DNA from 3 places in the Pseudomonas sp. SMV71 genome. Region 3 is predicted to be linked to each of the others. Evidence: predicted binding sites of a transcription regulator. Region 3 holds the regulator's gene; each other region holds the start of a gene.
The links. The regulator FliA, encoded in region 3, starts transcription of late flagellar genes. The targets are predictions, from matches to a motif close to CTAAAGTTTNNNNNNNNNNNGCCGNTAA.
Positions count from the first base shown of each region.

Region 1: ACLEJQ_RS11785 (flagellar protein MotY) is a predicted target of FliA. The motif match lies at 1,618-1,645, and genes of this name have one in related genera.
Region 2: flgM (flagellar biosynthesis anti-sigma factor FlgM) is a predicted target of FliA. The motif match lies at 4,349-4,376, and genes of this name have one in related genera.

Region 1 is NZ_JBKGGU010000009.1:204,456-211,856, reverse strand. It holds gene rnt (ribonuclease T) at 1-508, opposite strand, end outside; gene pyrC (dihydroorotase) at 505-1,551, opposite strand; gene ACLEJQ_RS11785 (flagellar protein MotY) at 1,741-2,742, shown strand; gene ACLEJQ_RS11780 (argininosuccinate synthase) at 2,871-4,088, shown strand; gene ACLEJQ_RS11775 (hypothetical protein) at 4,161-4,643, opposite strand; gene ACLEJQ_RS11770 (response regulator) at 5,112-5,738, shown strand; gene ACLEJQ_RS11765 (PA3496 family putative envelope integrity protein) at 5,792-5,974, opposite strand; gene nth (endonuclease III) at 6,082-6,720, opposite strand; gene ACLEJQ_RS11755 (Rnf-Nqr domain containing protein) at 6,717-7,250, opposite strand; gene ACLEJQ_RS11750 (RnfABCDGE type electron transport complex subunit G) at 7,243-7,401, opposite strand, start outside.
Region 2 is NZ_JBKGGU010000009.1:96,250-103,650, reverse strand. It holds gene ACLEJQ_RS11280 (glutamine synthetase family protein) at 1-817, shown strand, start outside; gene ACLEJQ_RS11275 (MFS transporter) at 1,059-2,417, shown strand; gene ACLEJQ_RS11270 (flagellar brake protein) at 2,650-3,396, opposite strand; gene ACLEJQ_RS11265 (flagella synthesis protein FlgN) at 3,489-3,956, opposite strand; gene flgM (flagellar biosynthesis anti-sigma factor FlgM) at 4,004-4,312, opposite strand; gene flgA (flagellar basal body P-ring formation chaperone FlgA) at 4,487-5,251, opposite strand; gene ACLEJQ_RS11250 (chemotaxis protein CheV) at 5,330-6,256, shown strand; gene cheR (protein-glutamate O-methyltransferase CheR) at 6,311-7,138, shown strand.
Region 3 is NZ_JBKGGU010000011.1:122,898-130,298, reverse strand. It holds gene flhA (flagellar biosynthesis protein FlhA) at 1-1,088, shown strand, start outside; gene flhF (flagellar biosynthesis protein FlhF) at 1,100-2,449, shown strand; gene fleN (flagellar synthesis regulator FleN) at 2,566-3,396, shown strand; gene fliA (RNA polymerase sigma factor FliA) at 3,393-4,136, shown strand; gene ACLEJQ_RS13565 (chemotaxis response regulator CheY) at 4,296-4,667, shown strand; gene ACLEJQ_RS13560 (protein phosphatase CheZ) at 4,686-5,471, shown strand; gene ACLEJQ_RS13555 (chemotaxis protein CheA) at 5,764-7,401, shown strand, end outside.

The sequences.
Region 1 (7,401 bases), on a different contig from region 3:
GGCCGGCGAGGGTGGCCGTGTCGAAGCTGGAGAATGGGTGAAACGGGTTACGCTTCATGTCCAGGCGCGCGACGGCAGCGTTGAGGAAACCCAGGTCGAAGCTGCTGTTGTGGCCGACCAGGATCGCCCGCTTGCAACCGTTGGCCTTCAGCGCCTTGCGCACGCCCCGGAAGATGTCGGTCAGGGCTGTCTCTTCGCTGACCGCCATTCGCAGCGGATGGTCAAGCTTGATCCCGGTGAACTCCAGGGCCGCCGCTTCGACGTTGGCGCCCTCGAAGGGCTCGACGCGGAAGAAATAGGTGTGGTCAGGGAACACGAAGCCTTTTTCGTCCATGCCGATAGTAGTGGCGGCGATTTCCAGCAGGGCATCGGTAGCGGAGTTGAACCCGCCGGTCTCTACATCGACGACAACGGGCAGGTAGCCGCGGAAACGGGCCGCCATCGGGTGACGGGCACCGCCCGAACCACCATTGCCGTCCAGTTCATCGTCGAAATGATCTTCACTCACGCGTTTTCCTCCAGCAGGCGCCAGCGCAGTTTTTCACCGGCGCGCAGCGGGATGACGGTCTGCTCGCCGAATGGCAGGCTGACGGGGGCGGTCCATTCGTCGCGGACCAGGGTAATACGGTCGGTGTTCACCGGCAGGCCATAGAAGCGCGGGCCGTGCAGGCTGGCGAAGCCTTCGAGCTTGTCCAGTGCGTTGCGCTGCTCGAATGCCTCGGCGTACATCTCGATGGCGGCATAGGCGGTGTAGCAGCCGGCGCAGCCACAGGCCGCTTCCTTGGCGTGCCGGGCGTGGGGCGCCGAGTCCGTGCCGAGGAAAAACTTGGCGCTGCCGCTCGTGGCGGCGTCGAGCAAGGCTTCCTGATGGGTGTTGCGCTTGAGGATCGGCAGGCAATAGAAGTGCGGACGGATTCCGCCCACCAGCATGTGGTTGCGGTTGTACAGCAGGTGATGCGCGGTGATGGTCGCGCCGACGTTGGCCGGGGCCTCGTTGACGAACTGCACGGCATCGCCGGTGGTGATGTGTTCGAACACCACCTTGAGGGTCGGGAAGCGCTCCACGACGCGGCGCATGTGCTCGTCGATGAAAATTTTCTCGCGGTCGAAGACATCCACGTCGCCGCGGGTCACCTCACCGTGAATCAACAACGGCATCCCGACTTCGGCCATGGCTTCCAGCGCCGGGAAGATCTTGTCGATGCTGGTGACACCGGAATCGGAGTTGGTGGTCGCGCCGGCGGGGTACAGCTTGGCGGCGTGGACGAAGCCGCTGGCCTTGGCGTCGCGGATCTCTTCGGGCTGGGTGCGGTCGGTGAGGTACAGCACCATCAGCGGCTCGAAGCGGCTGCCGGCCGGGCGCGCGGCGAGGATGCGCTGGCGATAGCCATCGGCCTCGGCGGCATTGCGCACCGGCGGGACCAGGTTAGGCATGATGATCGCGCGCCCGAAGGTACGCGCGACATCGGCGACGGTATGGGTCAACACAGCACCATCGCGAAGATGAATATGCCAGTCGTCGGGACGCAGCAGGGTCAGGCGGTCGGACATGGGGGGCTTCCAGGCGGGTCAAACTCTGGGGAATGCTACCGGAAAAGACCGATTCAGGCACCCGCTATCAAGTTCTTGCCCAAGCGACCGATAGCTCCTACAGGTGTGCCACCAATCCGGCAGTGTCGGGAGCGGCGTCATACCCCCAAGCGTGTGTCGACCTTTGTACAAAAGCCAGTGGAGCCGCCCGTGCGCCAGCGTTATCTAGCCTTGCTCAGTGTGTTTGCCAGCCTTCCCGCGATGGCGCTCACTTTCCAGACCCGTCTGGAGAACATTGAGTGGACGGTCGAAGGTGACAAGTTCGAATGCCGGTTGAGTCAGCCGATCACCGATTTCGGCAGCGGCGAATTCGTGCGTCGGGCGGGCGAACAGGCCACATTCCGCCTCAAGGCCTATAACCCGATGCTCGGTGGCGGGTCGGCCACGTTGCTGGCAGCGGCCGCGCCCTGGCAGCCGGGGCGGGGCGACATCAACCTGGGCTCGGTCAGGATCGGCAGCGGCGACGTGCTGTTCAACAGTTCCCAGATCCAGGCGGGCCGGTTGATCAGCGGCCTGATGGAAGGTCGCAGCCCGGTGGTGCGGCGCAATACTGAAGACGGGCGGGTCTCGGAAGTCCGTCTGCTGCCCGTGCGGTTCAACAAGGCCTTCAATGACTATCAAGGTTGCGTGGCGAAGTTGTTGCCAAAGAATTTCGAGCAGGTGAAAGAAACCCAGATCGGCTTCCCGGGCGAAGAAGTCGAACTCGATGCCCGGGCCAAGGCGCAGTTGCAAGTCATGCTCGACTTCATCAAGGCCGACCCGAGCGTCAACCATGTGGAGCTGGACGGTCATTCCGACAACAGCGGCAACCGCCTGACCAACCGTGAGCTGTCGCGCCGTCGGGCCCTGGCGGTGCAAGAGTTTTTCAAGGCCAACGGTTTCCAGGAGTCGCAGATTACCGTGCGCTTCCATGGCGAACGTTATCCCTTGGTGCCCAATACCAGCGCGGCCAACCGGGCCAAGAACCGTCGTGTCGTCGTGCACTTGTCGCGCGTGCCTGTGACGCAAGTCCCGGCGCCCGCTGCACAGCCCCCAGCTCCCGCGCCTCAAGCCGCGCCGCCTGCGGCTCCGGCCAAGGTCCCGGCACCGGCTGCCGCGCCAGCCAAGGCACCTGCCGCGACGCCTGCCGCCGCGACGGCGCGTACCTCCTGAGCGGTTTTTAATCGTCGCGCTCTCGACATAATCTGTCGCTTCGTCGTCATAAGCTGTCGCGCCTCTGTAAATTATCCGCGCTGGACGTTAGACTTCACGGCTTTCCGTAGAACCCGTGGAGTGATGGCATGGCGGACGTAAACAAGGTCGTTCTGGCGTATTCCGGCGGCCTGGACACTTCGGTGATCCTCAAGTGGCTGCAGGACACTTATAACTGCGAAGTGGTGACTTTCACCGCTGACCTGGGGCAAGGCGAAGAAGTCGAGCCTGCACGCGCCAAGGCTCAGGCCATGGGCGTCAAAGAGATCTACATCGATGACCTGCGCGAAGAGTTCGTCCGCGACTTCGTGTTCCCGATGTTCCGCGCCAACACCGTCTACGAAGGCGAGTACCTGCTGGGTACTTCCATCGCCCGTCCGTTGATTGCCAAACGCCTGATCGAAATCGCCAACGAAACCGGCGCCGACGCCATTTCCCACGGTGCCACCGGCAAGGGTAACGACCAGGTGCGTTTCGAGCTGGGCGCCTATGCTCTCAAGCCCGGGGTGAAGGTCATCGCGCCATGGCGTGAATGGGACTTGCTGTCCCGTGAAAAACTGATGGACTACGCCGAGAAGCACGCGATCCCGATCGAGCGTCACGGCAAGAAGAAATCCCCGTACTCGATGGACGCCAACCTGCTGCATATCTCTTATGAGGGCGGCGTGCTGGAAGACACCTGGACCGAGCACGAAGAAGACATGTGGCGTTGGACCGTCTCCCCGGAGAAGGCCCCCGATACCCCGCAATACCTGGAACTGACCTATCGCAACGGCGATATCGTCGCCCTGGACGGCGTGGAAATGAGCCCGGCCACCGTGCTGGCGACCTTGAACCGCATCGGTGGCGAGCATGGCATCGGCCGCCTGGACATCGTCGAAAACCGCTACGTCGGCATGAAGTCCCGTGGTTGCTACGAAACCCCTGGCGGCACCATCATGCTGCGCGCTCACCGGGCGATCGAATCCATCACTCTTGACCGCGAAGTGGCTCACCTCAAGGACGAGCTGATGCCCAAGTACGCCAGCCTGATCTACACCGGTTACTGGTGGAGCCCGGAGCGTCTGATGCTGCAACAGATGATCGACGCTTCCCAGGTCAACGTGAACGGTGTCGTGCGCCTGAAGCTGTACAAAGGCAACGTGATCGTGACCGGGCGCAAGTCCGATGACTCGCTGTTCGATGCCAACATCGCGACCTTCGAAGAAGACGGCGGTGCCTACAACCAGGCCGACGCGGCCGGGTTTATCAAGCTCAACGCCCTGCGCATGCGCATCGCGGCGAACAAGGGTCGCAAGCTGTTCTGACCCTTACGCTTGAAAAAACGGCCTGCCATGAGCAGGCCGTTTTTTTGGGGGGGCGAACCTTTTCCCTGTCGCTCATTCGTCCTGTCCGGCGGCTGCAGAGTCTGTGCTGTGGTAAATGATGTAGACGGTGACATGGGCATGCCCCGGAACCTGCCGTGAACGTTTTGTTCGACCGGTTTCGCATCGGCTGCACAGTATGCAAACGGTCGGTCGAAGCCTGCATCGGCATCGCTCGTAAGCTTCTGGATTTTCCTTGACCTGATTTGTCCGGCGCAATATGCGTTTACGCCGGAGCGTCGATCCGTTCATGCTTTTTATGAAATGTTTGCTCTTGCGAAAATCCGAGGGTGAATACAACGAACGATGATTGAAGTTGAGCGTAATGAAGAAAAGCAGCAACAGATAAAAGGGGAAACTGATCAGGAACCAGACATAGCATTCGCGATCCTGATCATCCAGGAAGGGCAGCGAAACCGCCGCCGAAGTTTCGGATAAAGTTGCAAATATGGCGATGAGGGTCATGGGGTTGGTGATGGTGCTGGAAGTTTTGCTCATGGTGAAGGCTCATAAAATATTCGTGCTCTGATTGAATTGGAAAGTTTGGTGTCGTGGGTGTGTGAAAGTGGAGGGTGATAAGCAGGGTGCAACAGGCTTCAAATGTTTTACCGGGCTTGTAGTTGTTTTATATGAATTTTGGTCCGGGAAGAAGCGGGTGCACGGTGCCATCTGCCAATAATGAGTTACTCATTATGAGCGCAATGGTTTTCCTGGTCTGCCTGACCGAGGCATGGGGATGCTGGAGCATACGATTGACCCCTTTGCGGAGGATGAGGAAAGGTCGGCTTCCCACGATAAACAAATTCATGACACATATTTTCTGGGGAAATTCGTAGGAATTTTCTGTATAGCTTGTAGGTTTCGTCTCTCGGTGCGAGCGGTCAGGGGGGGGCAGCATGCCAAGGTTGAATTGACTAGGCTATTGTGCGTGCTCTAAAAATTCGAACAGCGAAGTTGGATTTGCCCATGAATAAAGTGCTGATCGTGGATGATCACCCCGTCATTCGTCTTGCTGTACGTTTGCTGATGGAGCGGCATGGTTACGAAGTTGTAGCCGAAACCGATAATGGCGTTGATGCGTTGCAATTCGCTCGTGAACTTTCCCCTGATATCGTCATCCTGGATATTGGTATTCCCAAGCTCGACGGGTTGGAGGTGATTGCCCGTCTGACTTCTATTCCTACATCAATGAAGGTGTTGGTGCTGACGTCTCAGTCACCGGGCCACTTTTCAATGCGTTGCATGCAAACGGGGGCGGCCGGGTATGTGTGCAAGCAACAGGATCTGACAGAATTGCTGAGTGCAATAAAGGCGGTACTGTCCGGTTACAGTTATTTTCCCAACCAGGCACTGCATACGGTGCGTTCCAGCCTGGGTAACGCCAGCGAATCGGATATGGTGGATCGCTTGTCAGGGCGAGAAATGATGGTCCTGCAACAGTTGGCGCGGGGGAGGACCAACAAGGAAATCGCCGATGGAATGTTTCTAAGCAACAAGACCGTCAGTACTTACAAGACACGTCTGTTGTTGAAACTCAATGCCCGGTCGTTGGTCGATCTGATCGAGCTGGCGCAGCGCAATGGGTTAGTGTGATTCTCCGGTCACGCTTACGCATTAAAAAGCCTCCATCAGGAGGCTTTTATGTGTCAGAGATCAAAGTCGTAATCGGCCAACTGCTTCTGCAAACGGCGCTCTTCCAGCAGGTTATCGATGGTGCGGCGCTTGCTCAGATTGGTCTTCGCCACTTCTACCACCACCGGTTCCACGTCGTCGGTTTCAACGGCGATGAATTCGTCTTCTACATCCAGTTGTTCTTTGCCAGCACTCATGGGTTCGACTCCAGGCTAAGACTGCCATTGGCGCTCCTTATATCGATAAACCACGGGCGGGTAAAAAAGATTTTTTCAATCGACGGATTAGTAGAGTCAATAGTGTGTCAATCGTCGGACGTCTTGTGCTTGTATTCGCACAAATCCTCGATCCGGCAACTGCCGCAGCGAGGCTTGCGCGCCAGGCAGACGTAGCGCCCATGGAGAATGAGCCAATGGTGGGAGTCCAGGAGAAACTGCCTGGGGACGAATTTCATGAGTTTGTGCTCGACTTCCACCACATTTTTGCCGGGAGCCAACCCGGTACGGTTGCTGACGCGGAAAATGTGGGTGTCGACCGCCATGGTCAACTGCCGGAACGCGGTATTGAGCACGACGTTAGCCGTTTTGCGCCCGACACCCGGTAACGCTTCCAGCGCTTCGCGGGTCTGCGGGACCTCTGCGCCGTGGCGCTCGATCAGCAGTCGACAGGTTTCGATGACGTTCTTGGCCTTGCTGTTGAACAGCCCGATGGTCTTGATGTACTCGGAAAGGCCCTCCACGCCCAGGGCGTAGATCGCCTCCGGCGTATTGGCCACCGGGAACAGCTTGGCCGTGGCCTTGTTGACGCCGACGTCAGTGGACTGCGCCGACAGAATCACGGCTATCAGCAGCTCGAACGGTGAGGAGTAGGCCAGTTCGGTTTTCGGTTCCGGGTTGTCCTCGTGGAAGCGACGAAATATTTCCAGGCGTTTTGCAGCGTTCATGAGCGCGGCGTTTCCTCGGTGGATGAAGAGGGGTGGGCGATAGTCCAGGCTTGCCAGGCCGCCAGCAGCAGGCCAAGCAGGATAAAACCTGCGGGAGCGAGCAGGGTCAGCGCCAGGCCGTCTGCGATCAACTCGCGCAAGGCGCCTAGACCGAGCAGCGACAGGCCAAACAGACCGGCCAGCCTGAGTTGTCCAGGCCAACGGGATTCAACAAAGAACCCTTGTTGTTCCAGTGCCACACAGCTCAGGGCTATCCAGCCCATATAAACGTCAGGCGACCGATACAGCTCCAGCGCCCAGGCCTGCACGGCCAGGCCCGTGCAAGCGCTAAGGGTGGCAGCCACCACAACGCTGGCGAGCAGACATTGGCCGGTGGTCAGACGGGGCCGAACAAGCCTCATCGCAAGGCCATGACCGAGGATGACCAAGGCCCAGGCCAACCACAACCCCAACGCGCCGGCCAGCGAATCGCTTGCGCCGACCAGCGCGACGACCAGCAGGCCACGGGTCGGCCACGATACCCTATTCATCCGTCGCCCCTGCGGTCAGTCGGGTCTTATGTTCGTCAAAGTAACGTAGCGCATCGTGCACAGCTTGCAGGACGGCCCTTGAGGTCACCGTCGCGCCTGCCAGTTGATCGAACTGCCCCTGGTCTTTTTTCAGGGCCCAGCCGCTGTCGCC
Region 2 (7,401 bases), on a different contig from region 3:
GCGCCCGTTCTTCAGTGAAGTCTATGAAGCCATGGCGGCGCTGGGCTTGCCTCGTGACACCTTCATGCATGAAATGGGCGTGAGCCAGTTCGAAATCAATCTGCTGCATGGCGATCCGCTGTTATTGGCCGACCAGACGTTCCTGTTCAAGCACCTGCTTAAGGAAGTGGCGCTCAAGCACGGCCTGACCGTGGTCTGCATGGCCAAGCCATTGGCGCACACCGCGGGCAGTTCGATGCACATCCATCAGAGCCTCGTCGAGCTCGACAGTGGTCGCAACGTGTTTTCCGATGAGGCCGGCGAGCCGACAGCGGCCTTCCGGCATTTCATTGGCGGGCAACAGGCCTGCCTGGCGGATTTCACTGCGCTGCTGGCGCCGAACGTGAACTCCTACCAGCGCCTGTGCCACCCGTACGCCTCCCCGAACAATGCCTGCTGGTCCCATGACAATCGCTCGGCCGGGTTGCGCATACCCGCCAGCTCACCGGTGGCCCGACGGGTCGAAAACCGTCTGCCGGGTGCGGATGCCAACCCGTACTTGGCGATTGCCGCCAGCCTGGCCGCCGGGCTTCATGGCATCGAGCAGCGCCTGGAGCCGAGCGCGGCGATCCAGGGTGAATTCGAGGTCCCGGATAATCTGTCGCTGCCATGTACCTTGCATGCCGCCCTGGAACGTCTGAAGCGTAGCCAGGTCGCGAAGGAACTGTTCGGTAGCGAGTTCATCGAAGGTTACATCGCTACGAAGAGCCTGGAACTGACCAGTTTCTTTGATGAGATCACGGCCTGGGAACGACGCGTCCTGGCGGCACAGGCCTAGGCTATGCACGAAATAGCTTGAAACTTGGTTATGCGGCGTTAAAACCGGCTCGTGCGCGAGTCCGATCGGAATGCTCATTGACAACCAGTCAAGTCGAGTGCGACCCCGGCCGTTCCTCGCCGGTTTTTGCCTTGCCTAACCTGCGTTTCAAACTATCTCGTACACAGCCTGACCAACCGCTGCATCCGGGCTATCTTGCAAGGTAGCCCTCACTCACTTCAAGGAGCCGCTCGGAACGCCGATGCGCCAAATCTGGAAACCTTTTCGAGCGCTTTATTTCGCCTCGCTGATGATGTTGATCGGCTCCGGCCTCTTGAGTACTTATCTGGCCTTGCGGCTGGCGGCCGACCATGTCGACAGCCTTTGGGTCGGTGCGCTGATGGCGGCCAACTACTTCGGCCTGGTGTTGGGTGGCAAGATCGGCCACCGGCTGATCGCCCGGGTCGGGCATATCCGGGCCTATTCAGCCTGCGCCGGGATCGTTGGCGCGGCGGTCCTGGGGCACGGTCTGGTGAACTGGTTGCCGGCCTGGATCGTGCTACGGATGATCGTGGGCCTGGGCATGATGTGCCAGTACATGGTCATCGAAAGCTGGCTCAACGAGCAGGCCGACGCCAAGCAGCGTGGCGTGGTGTTCAGCGGCTACATGATTGCCTCGTACTTGGGGTTGGTGCTGGGCCAGCTGATCCTGGTCATGCATCCGGCCCTGGGGCTGGAACTGCTGATGCTGGTGGCGCTGTGTTTTGCCCTGTGTCTGGTGCCGGTCGCGCTGACCCGGCGGATTCACCCGGCACCGCTGCGTCCGGCACCGATGGAGCCGCGTTTTTTCATCAAGCGGGTGCCGCAGTCGCTGAGCACCGTGCTGGGCTCGGGACTGATCGTCGGCTCGTTCTATGGCCTGGCGCCGTTGTATGCCTCGCAGCAGGGTTTGTCCACCGAGCAGGTCGGTCTGTTCATGGGTAGCTGCATCTTTGCCGGATTGCTGGTCCAGTGGCCGTTGGGCTGGTTGTCCGACCGTTATGACCGGGCGATGCTGATCCGCTGCTTTGCGCTGTTCCTCGCGGTCTGCGCGATGCCGCTGGCGATTCTGCAGCAGGTGCCGCTTGAGGTGCTGTTCGTGGCCGGCTTCTGCTGTTCGCTGGTCCAGTTCTGCCTGTATCCATTGGCGGTGGCGTTCTCCAACGACCACGTCGAAGGTGATCGGCGGGTGTCGCTGACGGCGATGCTGCTGGTGACCTACGGTGTTGGCGCCAGTATCGGGCCACTGGTGGCGGGGGTGCTGATGAAAATGTTCGGCAGTCACATGTTGTATGCCTTTTCTGCCTTCTTCGCCCTGGTGCTGGTGTGGCGGATCCGGCCGAAAGCGGTGACCAACCTGCATCAGGTCGACGACGCGCCGTTGCATCACGTTGCCATGCCGGACAGCATGTCGAGTTCGCCGCTGGTGGCCTGTCTCGACCCGCGGGTGGACGAGCAGGTGGTGCAAGATCAGATGCAGGCGCCGGCCACTCCGGACGTTGAGCCAGGGCCCGAGCCCGAGCCCGAGCATGAAACGGTGGCGGAGACTGATGCAGCGGACTTCACCCAGGCCACGCCTTGAGGTTGTCGGCGATAAAGGCGTCAACAATTGGTACACCGCGGTGGCGCCTATCGCGAGCAGGGGGTTTGTGTTGGGCGAGTCATCCCAAGCCACATCGATCTACTGTGGGAGCGAGCCTGCTCGCGATGAGGCCAGCGCAAGCACAGCAATGCCTGGAGTGAGGATATCCAGAAAGGCATAAAAAACGGGCAGTCACCGCAAGGGACTGCCCGTTTTTTTCAAAAGCTTGGAATCAGAGCTCGTCTTTATCGAAACGACGGGCTTCACGCTGGAGTTGATAGACAAAGCGCTCGACCTGACGCTGCACCAGACCGCTGACATTATGGAAGCGCACGCCGGCGAAGGTGGTGTTGATTCGTTCTTCGAAATGCAGGTGGCGCAACTCGACCGGTGCAGTCATGTTGCCAAAGGGCAGGGCGGCGATGAAGCGCTCATAGACCTGGCCCAATTGCAGGCGTTCGGTGATGTCGCCTTCGAAGCGCAGCTTGCAGCCGGTGGCCGAGATGTCCAGGAGCTTGCCGCTGACCGGGGACTTGAGCTTATCGCCACCCAGTTCGACGCTCACCAGTTGCGTCAGTTTCAGAGCGGCGCGAAAGGCGTTGCGGCGCTGGTGATAAACCACTTCCTCAGGCAGGGCGCCACGATAGCAGCGACCATCCTTGGACTCATCGATGGTCAGCGGACCGTTGCTTTCCCAGGCGATACGCACACCGTCATGGAAGCCTTCGACACGAAACGGCTCGCCTGCCAGCAGGAAGCGTTCGCCATCACGCGGAATCATTTCATCCAGGGCAATGGTGTTGTTCTCGCGATCCACATTCACCAGATAGCTTTGAAAACGCTGGGTGCGTTCGTGAAAGGTAATGATCAGCGGGTCGTGGCTTTCCTGCAGCATCCGCAGGTTGCCGGAGATTTCCAGAGGCGTGGTGAGGACCTTCGGTGGCTGCGGAGCATCATCCGCGTTTGAGGCATTGAACACGGTAGGTCAATCTCCAGGCAAAATACGACTACGAGTAGCTAGCATTTTGCCAGCATGTCTCGCGCGTTGATAGAGCACAGGCGCTGTTCCTTTTACGCCTGACTGAGCGGGCGGTGCTTGACCATCCGGGCGGTCGAGCCGCTGGCGTCATACAGCGTCGGGATTTCGCCGCCGTTGAGGATACGCAACTGATTGGCGGTGGCGGCCTGCTGGGTCAGGATCGACTGGCCATTACGCGCATTGGTCGCTTGGCACTGGGCGAGCAGGTCATTGAGGACTTTGCTCTGGGACAGCAATTGATCGCCGATCGACGACTGGCTGGCCAGTTGCTCGAGGCCTTCGTGAGTGGCGGGCAGGTTGAGGCTGATGAGGATCTCGCTGCGCTTGCGGCCATGCTGGTCGAGCAGAATGATCAATGCCTGCTTCTGCGCCAGGATATTTTCCAGCAGAGGCATGTCGCGACCGTGCAACGCCACGGATTCGGCCTGCAGTAATTCCAGCAGCTGTTGCGCTGGAGCGAAGTCGTCGATGATCAGTTGCAATAAATTCGTGTCGTGCATGGCTGGCCTTGGGTCTTGAGCGTCCAAAAGCCTGCGCAGGCGGCGGCCTAGCGCTGGGCTTCGAAGTTGAGCAGTTTGCTGGCTACGCGGTTGCTGTCGACTTTATAGCTGCCATCGGCGATTGCTGCTTTCAATTCGGCCACGCGGGCTTTATCGACGACAGGTTGATCGCGCAGCTTGTCAGTGACCTTCTGCAACTGCTGGGCCTCAGTGCTGAGGTGTACGGACTCTCCGGTGTTGACCTTTTCGGCCTGGGTAGGCAGCGGTGCGGACTTGTCGGTTTCCTTGCTCGCGCTGGTACGGGTAGTGCCTGGCAACGGTGAAGAGCTGTTTAAACGATTGAAGTCGATGACCATGGTAGAAAACCTCTGGATATTTGGACGCTTGCCATGTTCTCGGCCATCCCTGAAAAAACTTTAGGCTCATTTATTCAATGAACATGCGCACGTCTGCGCAAGCCTTCGTATAAAGGCACAGTCTAGGGAACACCGGGGTCAAGCGCCAGCTTTGTACCCGTCTCTACCAAGTCTCTACATGGCCACTTCCACCTGGCCGGGGGCCATGACCTGCGCTTTGATTACCCGTTGGGAGTTGAGGTTTTTCACCCGGATCTGTTCCCGCATACCGCCATTGGACAAGGCCTCGCCGGGCATCCGTACCGCCAGGGTACCGCTGCGGGCGGTGATGACCACCTGGTCGCCCTTGCGTACCACTTCGGCTTGCTCCAGATGCACCAGGGTGACAACTTGGTCGGCTACCATTGGTCGGACAAGTTTCTGCCCGATGGCCTGATCCACCGACGTCAGGAAACCCTGGGTGATCTGGCTGATGTCGCGTTCGCGCAGCACGACGTCCTGGGGCTCGACGATCCCGGCCCGTTTGAGCGGACGAGTGGTCGTGACGATTTCCCGATACAGGCGCACTTGAGCCGGTACGAACACGGTCCACGGGGCGGCGCTGTCGCAACGAACCTTGACCGTGACGCGACCCAGGGGCCGGGCCGGACTCTCCAGCGAGGCAGTCAATTCCTTGTCGCACATCGGCATGCGCAGGCGCGGGTCGAGCTGGTTGACTTCGATTTCATAGCGACCTTCGGTTTGACTGGTAGCCAGGTAGTCTTCTACGGTGAATTCAAGAAAGCCCTGAGTGACGCCGATAAGGAGATCAGGCAAGGTAACCGGAGCATCTGCCAGGGCAGGGCGGCCCGAAGCGAACAGGCAGACAGCCAGCAGTGCACCGAGCCAGTAGCGGCAGTGAGTGGTCAGGCGTCGAGAAAATGTCGTTTGTGCGTTCATGCCGGTTGAATAGCAAGCCCCGTGCCGTTTAATGATTCAGGCGCGTCGGACACATTAGCGTTAGGTAGGAGTCAGGGCATGGCGGGAGTAATGGATTCAGTAAACCAGCGCACTCAGCTGGTGGGTCAGAATCGCCTGGAGCTGTTGTTGTTCCGTCTCGACGGACAGCAAATGTATGGGATCAACGTATTCAAGGTGCGCGAGGTGCTGCAATGCCCCAAGCTGACCCTGATGCCCAAGTCCAGTCCCGTCGTGTGCGGTGTGGCGAATATTCGCGGAGCGACGATCCCGATCCTCGATCTGGCAATGGCGACCGGTTCCGGTCGGCTGCTGGACCAGAGCAATCCGTTCGTGATCATCACTGAGTACAACACCAAGACCCAGGGCTTCCTGGTGCGCTCGGTGGAACGCATCGTCAACATGAACTGGGAAGAGATCCATCCACCGCCCAAGGGCACCGGTCGTGATCACTACCTGACGGCAGTGACCCGGGTCGACAACCAGTTGGTGGAAATCATCGACGTGGAGAAAATCCTCGCCGAAGTTGCGCCGACCCCGGAAGCCATTTCCGTCGGTGTGGTGGATGCCGAGACCCAGCACAAGGCGATTTCGCTGCGGGTGCTGACCGTCGATGACTCGTCGGTGGCACGCAAGCAGGTGACGCGTTGCCTGCAGACCATCGGTGTCGAAGTGGTGGCGCTGAACGACGGGCGCCAGGCGCTGGACTACCTGCGCAAGCTGGTGGAAGAGGGCAAGAAGCCCGAAGAAGAATTCCTGATGATGATCTCGGACATCGAGATGCCGGAGATGGACGGCTACACCCTGACCTCGGAGATCCGCAGCGATCCGCGTATGCAGAAGCTGCACATCATCCTGCACACCTCGTTGTCCGGGGTTTTCAACCAGGCGATGGTCAAGAAGGTCGGTGCCGACGATTTCCTGGCGAAATTCCGGCCCGATGATCTGGCGTCCCGGGTGGTCGATCGGATCAAGACAGCAGGATAAAAGGTCGGGCGCGTTGTGCGCCCGGCAAATCAATACAATGAAAGAGGCGGCATCTTGTCTACGGGTAATTTGGATTTCGAACAGTTCCGGGTCTTCCTGGAAAAAGCCTGTGGCATATTGCTTGGTGAGAACAAGCAATACTTGGTGTCGAGCCGTCTCAACAAATTGATGGAGCAACAGGGCCTCAAATCGTTGGGCGAGCTGGTGCAGCGTATCCAGACCCAGCCGCGCAGTGGGCTGCGCGAGATGGTGGTGGATGCGATGACCACCAACGAAACCTTGTGGTTTCGTGACACCTATCCATTCGAGGTATTGAAGAACAAGGTACTGCCGGCGGCCATCAAGGCCAGTCCGGGGCAGCGCTTGCGGATCTGGTCGGCGGCGTGTTCGTCGGGACAGGAACCGTACTCGATCTCGATGTCCATCGATGAATTCGAGCGGACCAATATCGGCCAGTTGAAGGGCGGCGTGCAAATCGTCGCCACCGACTTGTCGGGGTCCATGCTCACCAACTGCAAGACCGGCGAGTACGATAGCCTGGCCATCGGCCGTGGCCTGTCGCCTGATCGCCTGCAACGCTACTTCGACCCGAAAGGTCCGGGGCGCTGGGTGGTCAAGGCGCCGATCAAGAATCGTGTGGAGTTCCGCTCGTTCAACCTGCTGGACAGCTATGCCAGCCTGGGCAAATTCGACATCGTGTTCTGCCGCAACGTGCTGATCTATTTCTCCGCTGAAGTGAAGAAAGACATCCTGCTGCGGATCCACGGCACCCTGAAGCCGGGCGGTTATCTGTTCCTCGGCGCCTCAGAGGCGTTGAATGGCTTGCCGGATCATTACCAGATGGTGCAGTGCAGTCCGGGGATCATCTATCAGGCGAAGTGATTGGCCGGTGTGTCAAAAAACGGGAGCCCTCTAAGGCTCCCGTTTTTTTGCCTGTCAACTTCCATCAAATCCCCCCAATCTTCTGTGGGAGCGGGCTTGCTCGCGAAGGCGATCCAATAGAGACATTGATGCCGCCTGATACACCGCTTTCGCGGGCAAGCCCGCTCCCACAATTTCGCCATTGACGCTGAGAGCGGCAGAAAAGCGGCAGTCAAGCGGAAGCCCATTGCCGCTTTTCTGGCATTGCCGCCTTGCCGCTGCCC
Region 3 (7,401 bases):
TGCTGCCATCGCCTGCTCGTGCGCTGGAAACCAAGGAACTGGGCTGGGACGATGTGACCCCAATCGACATGATCGGCCTGGAAGTCGGCTATCGCCTGATTCCGTTGGTCGACCGTAACCAGGGTGGTCAGTTGCTGGCGCGGATCAAGGGCGTGCGCAAGAAGCTGTCCCAGGACCTGGGCTTCCTGATGCCCACCGTGCATATCCGCGACAACCTCGACCTGGCGCCGAGCGCCTATCGTCTGACCCTGATGGGCGTGATCCTGGCCGAGGCCGAGATCTACCCGGACCGCGAGCTGGCGATCAATCCCGGACAAGTCTACGGCAGTCTCAACGGCATCACCGCCAAAGATCCGGCTTTCGGCCTGGAAGCGGTGTGGATCGAAGTCAGCCAGCGGGCCCAGGCCCAGTCCCTCGGTTATACCGTGGTGGACGCCAGCACCGTGGTGGCGACGCACTTGAACCAGATTCTCTACAAGCACTCCAGCGAGTTGATCGGTCACGAGGAAGTCCAGCAACTGCTGCAAGTGCTGGCCAAGGGGTCGCCGAAGCTGGCCGAAGAACTGGTGCCGGGGGTGCTTTCGCTGTCGCAGCTGCTCAAGATTCTCCAGGCGCTGCTGGCCGAACAGGTGCCGGTGCGTGACATACGCAGTATTGCCGAAGCCATCGCCAACAACGCGTCGAAGAGTCAAGATACCGCCGCGATGGTGGCTGCGGTGCGGGTCGGCGTATCCCGCGCAATCGTCCAAAGCATTGTAGGCACTGAGTCTGAGCTGCCTGTGATCACGTTGGAGCCAAGGTTGGAACAGATATTGCTCAATAGTCTGCAGAAGGCAGGACAAGGCTCGGAAGAGGGTGTTCTGCTTGAGCCAAGCATGGCCGAGAAGCTGCAACGTTCGTTGATCGACGCAGCCCAGCGGCAAGAGATGCAAGGCCAGCCGGTGATCCTGCTGGTGGCCGGTCCGATTCGCGCGATGCTCTCGCGGTTCGGACGCCTCGCGGTCCCGGGGCTGCATGTGCTGGCGTACCAGGAAATACCGGACAACAAGCAAGTGACCATCGTTGCGACAGTAGGGCCCAACGGCTGAGGTAGTGGTTTATGCAAGTGAAGCGTTTTTTCGCCGCCGACATGCGTCAGGCCATGAAACTGGTTCGTGACGAGCTGGGCGCTGAAGCAGCCATCATCGGCAATCGCCGGATCGCTGGCGGTGTGGAACTGACGGCGGCCCTGGACTACAAACTGTCGGCGCTGGCCCCACGCGTTCCGAACATGGAACTCGAGGATGAGCTGCGCAAGACCCAATCGCGCATCGCCAGCGCCCAGGCTGAACTGAGCCTGCGCAGCCACGAAGGCGAGGCTGCGGCGGGCACCAATCGTCAATTGTTCGCCGGTCAGCCATTGACCGCCGGCCTGCCATTGACCGCAGCCGAACCGCTGATCGAGCCGACCCCGGCTGAACCGCGCCGTGCCGAGCCGGCCCCGGCAGCGCCTGCCCGTGGCGTCGACCCGCGAGCCCTTGACTCGATGCGTTCGGAACTCAACAGTCTGCGCGAGCTGATGGAAGTCCAGCTCGGCTCCCTGGCCTGGAACCAGCTGCAAGGCAGCCGTCCAGCCCAGGCCAACCTGTGGCGTCGCCTGCAGCGCATCGGCCTGTCCGGTCCGTTGTCCCGCGACCTGCTGGCGCTGATCAACGGTATCGAAGAGCCGCGCCAGGCCTGGCGCATGTTGCTGGCGCACCTGGCGCGGATGATTGCCACGCCGGAAGTCGAGCCATTGGAAGAGGGCGGTGTGATCGCCATGGTCGGTCCGGCCGGCATGGGCAAGACCACCACCCTGGCCAAGCTCGCGGCCCGTTATGTACTTAAATATGGTGCCCAGAGCATTGCACTGGTGAGCATGGACAGTTTCCGTATCGGTGCCCAGGAGCAACTCAAGACCCTGGGGCGGATCCTCAATGTGTCGGTGACCCAGGTGGATCCGGGTCAATCCCTGGCCCAGGCGTTGGAGCCTTTGCTGCGCAAGCGCGTCGTGCTGATCGACACCGCCGGCCTGCAAGCCAGCGATCCGGCCCTGCGCATGCAGCTCGAAAGCCTGGCCGGGCGCGGCATCAAGTCAAAAAATTATCTCGTGTTGGCAACCACCAGCCAGAAGCAGGTTCTAACCGCCGCATACCACAGCTACAAGCGCTGCGGGCTGGCCGGCTGCATCCTGACTAAGCTGGACGAAACGGCAAGCCTGGGCGAGGTACTGAGCCTGGCGATCGGACACGATCTGCCGGTGGCATACCTGACCGACGGGCCGCGGATCCCGGATGATTTGCATCTGCCGCGCCGTCACCAACTGGTCAGCCGTGCCGTGAGTGTGCAAATGCAGGAAGAACCCAGCGAAGAAGCCATGGCTGACATGTTCGCTGATATCTACCACAGCCCGACCAAGCAGGTCGGCTGAGGTTATCATGAGTATTTTTTGTACCTACATCGATGGTCTGCCATGCATTGTTCCGTGTGTGAACGCGCAGCCAGTAATGTGGCCTCCGTCTACGTAAGACAAGGTAAAGAACGAACATGGGCAGCATGCATCCCGTACAGGTGATCGCGGTGACCGGCGGCAAAGGTGGCGTCGGGAAGACTAACGTGTCAGTGAACTTGTCCCTGGCTCTGGCAGAGCTTGGCCGACGGGTCATGCTGCTGGACGCCGACCTGGGCCTGGCGAACGTCGACGTATTGCTGGGGCTTACCCCCAAGCGCACCCTGGCGGACGTCATCGAAGGCCGTTGTGAACTGCGCGACGTGCTGTTGCAGGGGCCGGGCGGGATTCGCATCGTGCCGGCCGCTTCCGGCACCCAGAGCATGGTCCACCTGACTCCGGCCCAGCACGCCGGCCTGATCCAGGCGTTCAGCGATATCGGTGACAACCTTGATGTGCTGGTGATCGACACCGCCGCAGGTATCGGCGACTCCGTCGTCAGTTTCGTACGCGCCGCCCAGGAAGTGCTGCTGGTGGTCTGCGATGAACCCACGTCCATCACCGACGCCTATGCCCTGATCAAGTTATTGAATCGCGACTACGGCATGAACCGCTTCCGCGTCCTGGCCAACATGGCCCAGAGCCCGCAGGAGGGGCGCAACCTGTTCGCCAAGCTGACCAAGGTCACGGATCGCTTCCTGGATGTCGCCCTACAATACGTGGGTGCGGTGCCTTACGACGAAAGCGTGCGTAAGGCGGTTCAGAAGCAACGTGCCGTTTATGAAGCTTTTCCACGTTCCAAATGCGCGCTGGCATTCAAGGCAATCGCCCAGAAGGTCGATAGCTGGCCCTTGCCGGCCAATCCGCGCGGTCATCTGGAATTTTTCGTCGAGCGTCTCGTGCAACAAACAGCAGGGCCCGTGCTATGACTGCAAGCGGTTACAACCATCTCTACAAAAAATCGGCACGGGACGCCCAATACGAACTGATCGAGCGTTATGCGCCCCTGGTCAAGCGTATCGCGTACCACTTGCTGGCGCGCCTGCCGGCCAGTGTTCAGGTCGAGGACCTGATCCAGGCCGGCATGATCGGCCTGCTCGAGGTGGCGAACAAATACGACGCGAGCAAAGGCGCCAGCTTCGAGACGTATGCCGGGATCCGCATTCGCGGGGCAATGCTCGATGAGGTCCGCAAGGGCGATTGGGCGCCGCGCTCGGTGCACCGTAATACGCGCATGGTCAGCGACGCGATCCGGGCAATTGAAGCTAAAACCGGGCGCGACGCTAAAGATCACGAGGTTGCGGCCGAACTCCAGTTGAGTCTCGATGATTACTACGGGATTTTGAACGATACCTTGGGCAGCCGCCTGTTCAGTTTCGACGACCTGTTGCAGGACGGCGAACATGAAGGGCTGCATGAGGATGGCGCAAGTACTCACATGGAGCCTGCGCGTGACCTGGAAGATGAACGGTTCCAGAGCGCGCTGGCCGAAGCGATTGCCAATTTGCCGGAGCGTGAGCGGCTGGTCTTGGCGCTGTACTACGACGAAGAGCTGAACCTCAAGGAGATCGGTGAGGTCCTGGGGGTCAGCGAATCGCGGGTCAGCCAGTTACACAGCCAGTGCGCGGCCCGCTTGCGGGGGCGTTTGGGGGAGTGGCGAGCGCGCTGACAGGCGTGTGGAGCGATTGCGAACGAGATTGGCCAGTCATGCGCCAGCCACGTGCAGCGCTCCAGACCGTTGTCGAGTGTTGTGCCGGAATTGATTGAAATGGCGCGTTCAGGTGCTGGACGCGTTTAAGACTGCTTGGAGGTCGAATTGGACAAGAACATGAAAATCCTCATCGTTGATGATTTTTCAACGATGCGGCGGATCATTAAAAACCTGTTGCGTGACCTCGGGTTCACCAACACGGCCGAAGCAGATGACGGGACCACCGCGCTCCCGATGTTGCACAGCGGTAACTTCGATTTCCTGGTCACCGACTGGAACATGCCAGGCATGACCGGCATCGACCTGCTGCGCCAGGTGCGTGCCGATGAAAAGCTCAAGCACCTGCCGGTGCTGATGGTGACTGCCGAAGCCAAGCGCGAGCAGATCATCGAAGCGGCCCAGGCCGGTGTGAATGGCTATGTGGTCAAACCCTTCACGGCCCAGGCGTTGAAAGAGAAGATCGAAAAAATCTTCGAACGCATCGGTTAACGGCGCCACGGGGGAGCTATGGATAACGAATCTTCTATGGGCGATTTCGAATCGACCCTGAAAAAACATGCCCGCGAACTGGTCGAGAGCCTTGAAAAAGGTCGTTTTGGCGATGCGGTTCAAATGATCCATGAGCTCAACCAGACCCGTGACCGCGGTCTGTATCAGGAAGTGGGCAAGCTCACGCGTGAATTGCACAGCGCGATTGTCAATTTCCAGATCGACCCGCACATGCCGCAGGCCGAGGAAGTCTCGCAGATCACCGACGCCACCGAGCGTCTGGGTTATGTGGTCAAGCTGACCGAGGCTGCGGCCAACCGCACCATGGACCTGGTGGAAAATGCCACGCCGCTGGTCAATGGCCTGAGCGAAGAAGCCCAGGCCTTGAGCACCGACTGGGGGCGCTTCATGCGGCGCGAAGTCGGGGCTGAAGAGTTCCGGGAACTGGCCCGTCGGGTTGACGCTTTTCTGACGCGCAGCAGCACCGAAGGCCGCGCCGTTGCAAGCAACCTCAACGATATCTTGCTGGCCCAGGACTATCAGGACCTGACCGGCCAGGTCATCAAGCGGGTGACCCAACTGGTCACCGAAGTGGAAAGCAATCTGCTCAAGCTGGTGCTGATGGCCAGCCAGGTTGACCGCTTTGCAGGCATCGAACACGACCGTGCAGCGATACTTGCAGAAAAAGATCCACAAAAACATCTCTCTCAGGGTGAAGGTCCGCAGATTCATGCCGATAAAAGAGAAGACGTTGTGTCCGGTCAGGACGATGTGGACGATTTGCTGTCCAGCCTTGGATTCTGAGTTTGTAGGTCGTGATGACGGTTAATGCCGGTCGCGCCGTGCCCCACAAGGCGCAAGACTAGGCACGAGGAGTGCGGTTTGGTTTTCCAAATGAACGACGAGTAACGACGGCTTGCGCCTTGTGGGGCGCGGCCCGGAGGGTTGGAGCTGTGAGCGCGCCATGCCGCGTTGCGAAACTTGGTAAGGAAACAACCCTTACCCGCGTCTCGCGCCTTGCCTGGCACGCTCACAGCTCCAACGCAATCCGGCATTAACCGTCATCACGACCTACCTGTTTTAGGAGCAGCCATTAATGAGCTTCGGCGCCGATGAAGAGATCCTTCAGGATTTCCTGGTTGAGGCCGGCGAGATTCTAGAGCAACTTTCCGAGCAACTGGTCGAGCTGGAAAGCCGACCGGATGATGCGGATCTGCTCAATGCAATTTTTCGCGGTTTCCACACTGTAAAAGGAGGCGCCGGCTTCCTCCAGCTCAACGAGCTGGTGGAGTGCTGTCACATTGCCGAGAACGTGTTCGACATCCTGCGCAAGGGTGAGCGTCGCGTTGACGCAGAGTTGATGGACGTGGTGCTTGAAGCGCTGGATGCGGTCAACAGCATGTTCAGCGAAGTGCGCGAGCGCTCGCCGATTACCCCCGCTACACCTGAGCTGCTCGCCGCGCTGTCGCGCCTGGCCGAGCCGCAATCGGCTGACGAAGCCGCGCCGGAAGCTGCGCCGGCCGTCGAGGCGGTGGTCGAAGAGCCGGTCGCCGAAGAGTCGGGCGATATCACCGATAATGAATTCGAACAACTGCTGGACTCGCTGAACGCCGTCAAGGCCGAGGCCGAGGCTCCGGCGGCGCCTGCTGCGCCCGCAACGCCTGCGGCCGATGCCGCTGCCAGCGATGAAATCACCGACGCCGAGTTCGAGTCGCTGCTCGACCAGCTCCATGGCAAAGGCCAGTTCGCCGTCGATGCCGTCGTTCCTCCTGCGGCCCCCACGGCGGCTGCCGCTGCGCCGAAAGCGGCGGGCGACAACTCGGACATCACCGACGACGAATTCGAAGCCTTGCTCGATCAGTTGCATGGCAAGGGTACCTTTGCCGTCGACGCGCTGGACTCGGCCATCGCTTCGGCGCCGGCGCCGGCCCAGCCCGCCGCCGCTGTGGCTGGTAGTGATCTGATCACTGACCAGGAATTCGAATCGCTGCTCGACGAATTGCACGGCAAAGGCAAGTTCAGCGAAGTCGCTACGACCTCCGCTGCGCCTGCTGCTGCCACCACGGCTACGCCGGTGGCCAAGGCTGCGCCAAAGCCCGCCGCCAAGGCGCCGGAACCGAAAGCCGAGGCGCCCAAGCCTGCCGCGGCCGCCGCCCCGGCGCCAGCCCGCGCCGCCGCCGCGCCGCCACCGGAAAAACCGGCCAGCGAAGCCGAGACCACCGTGCGGGTCGACACCGCGCGCCTGGACGAGATCATGAACATGGTCGGCGAACTGGTGCTGGTGCGTAACCGCCTGGTGCGCCTGGGCCTCAACAGCCAGGACGAAGCCATGTCCAAGGCCGTGTCGAACCTCGACGTGGTCACGGCTGACTTGCAGACCGCGGTCATGAAGACCCGGATGCAACCGATCAAGAAAGTCTTCGGGCGTTTCCCACGCCTGGTTCGCGACCTGGCTCGCCAGCTCAAGAAAGAAATCAACCTGGAACTGGTGGGTGAAGAGACCGACCTCGACAAGAACCTTGTCGAGGCCCTGGCCGACCCGCTGGTCCACTTGGTGCGCAACGCGGTCGACCACGGTATCGAGTCGCCGGAAGAGCGTGAAGCCGCGGGCAAGGTCCGCAGCGGCAAGGTGATCCTGGCCGCCGAGCAGGAAGGCGATCACATCCTGTTGTCGATCTCCGACGACGGCAAGGGCATGGACCCGGAAGTGTTGCGTGCCATCGCGGTGAAACGC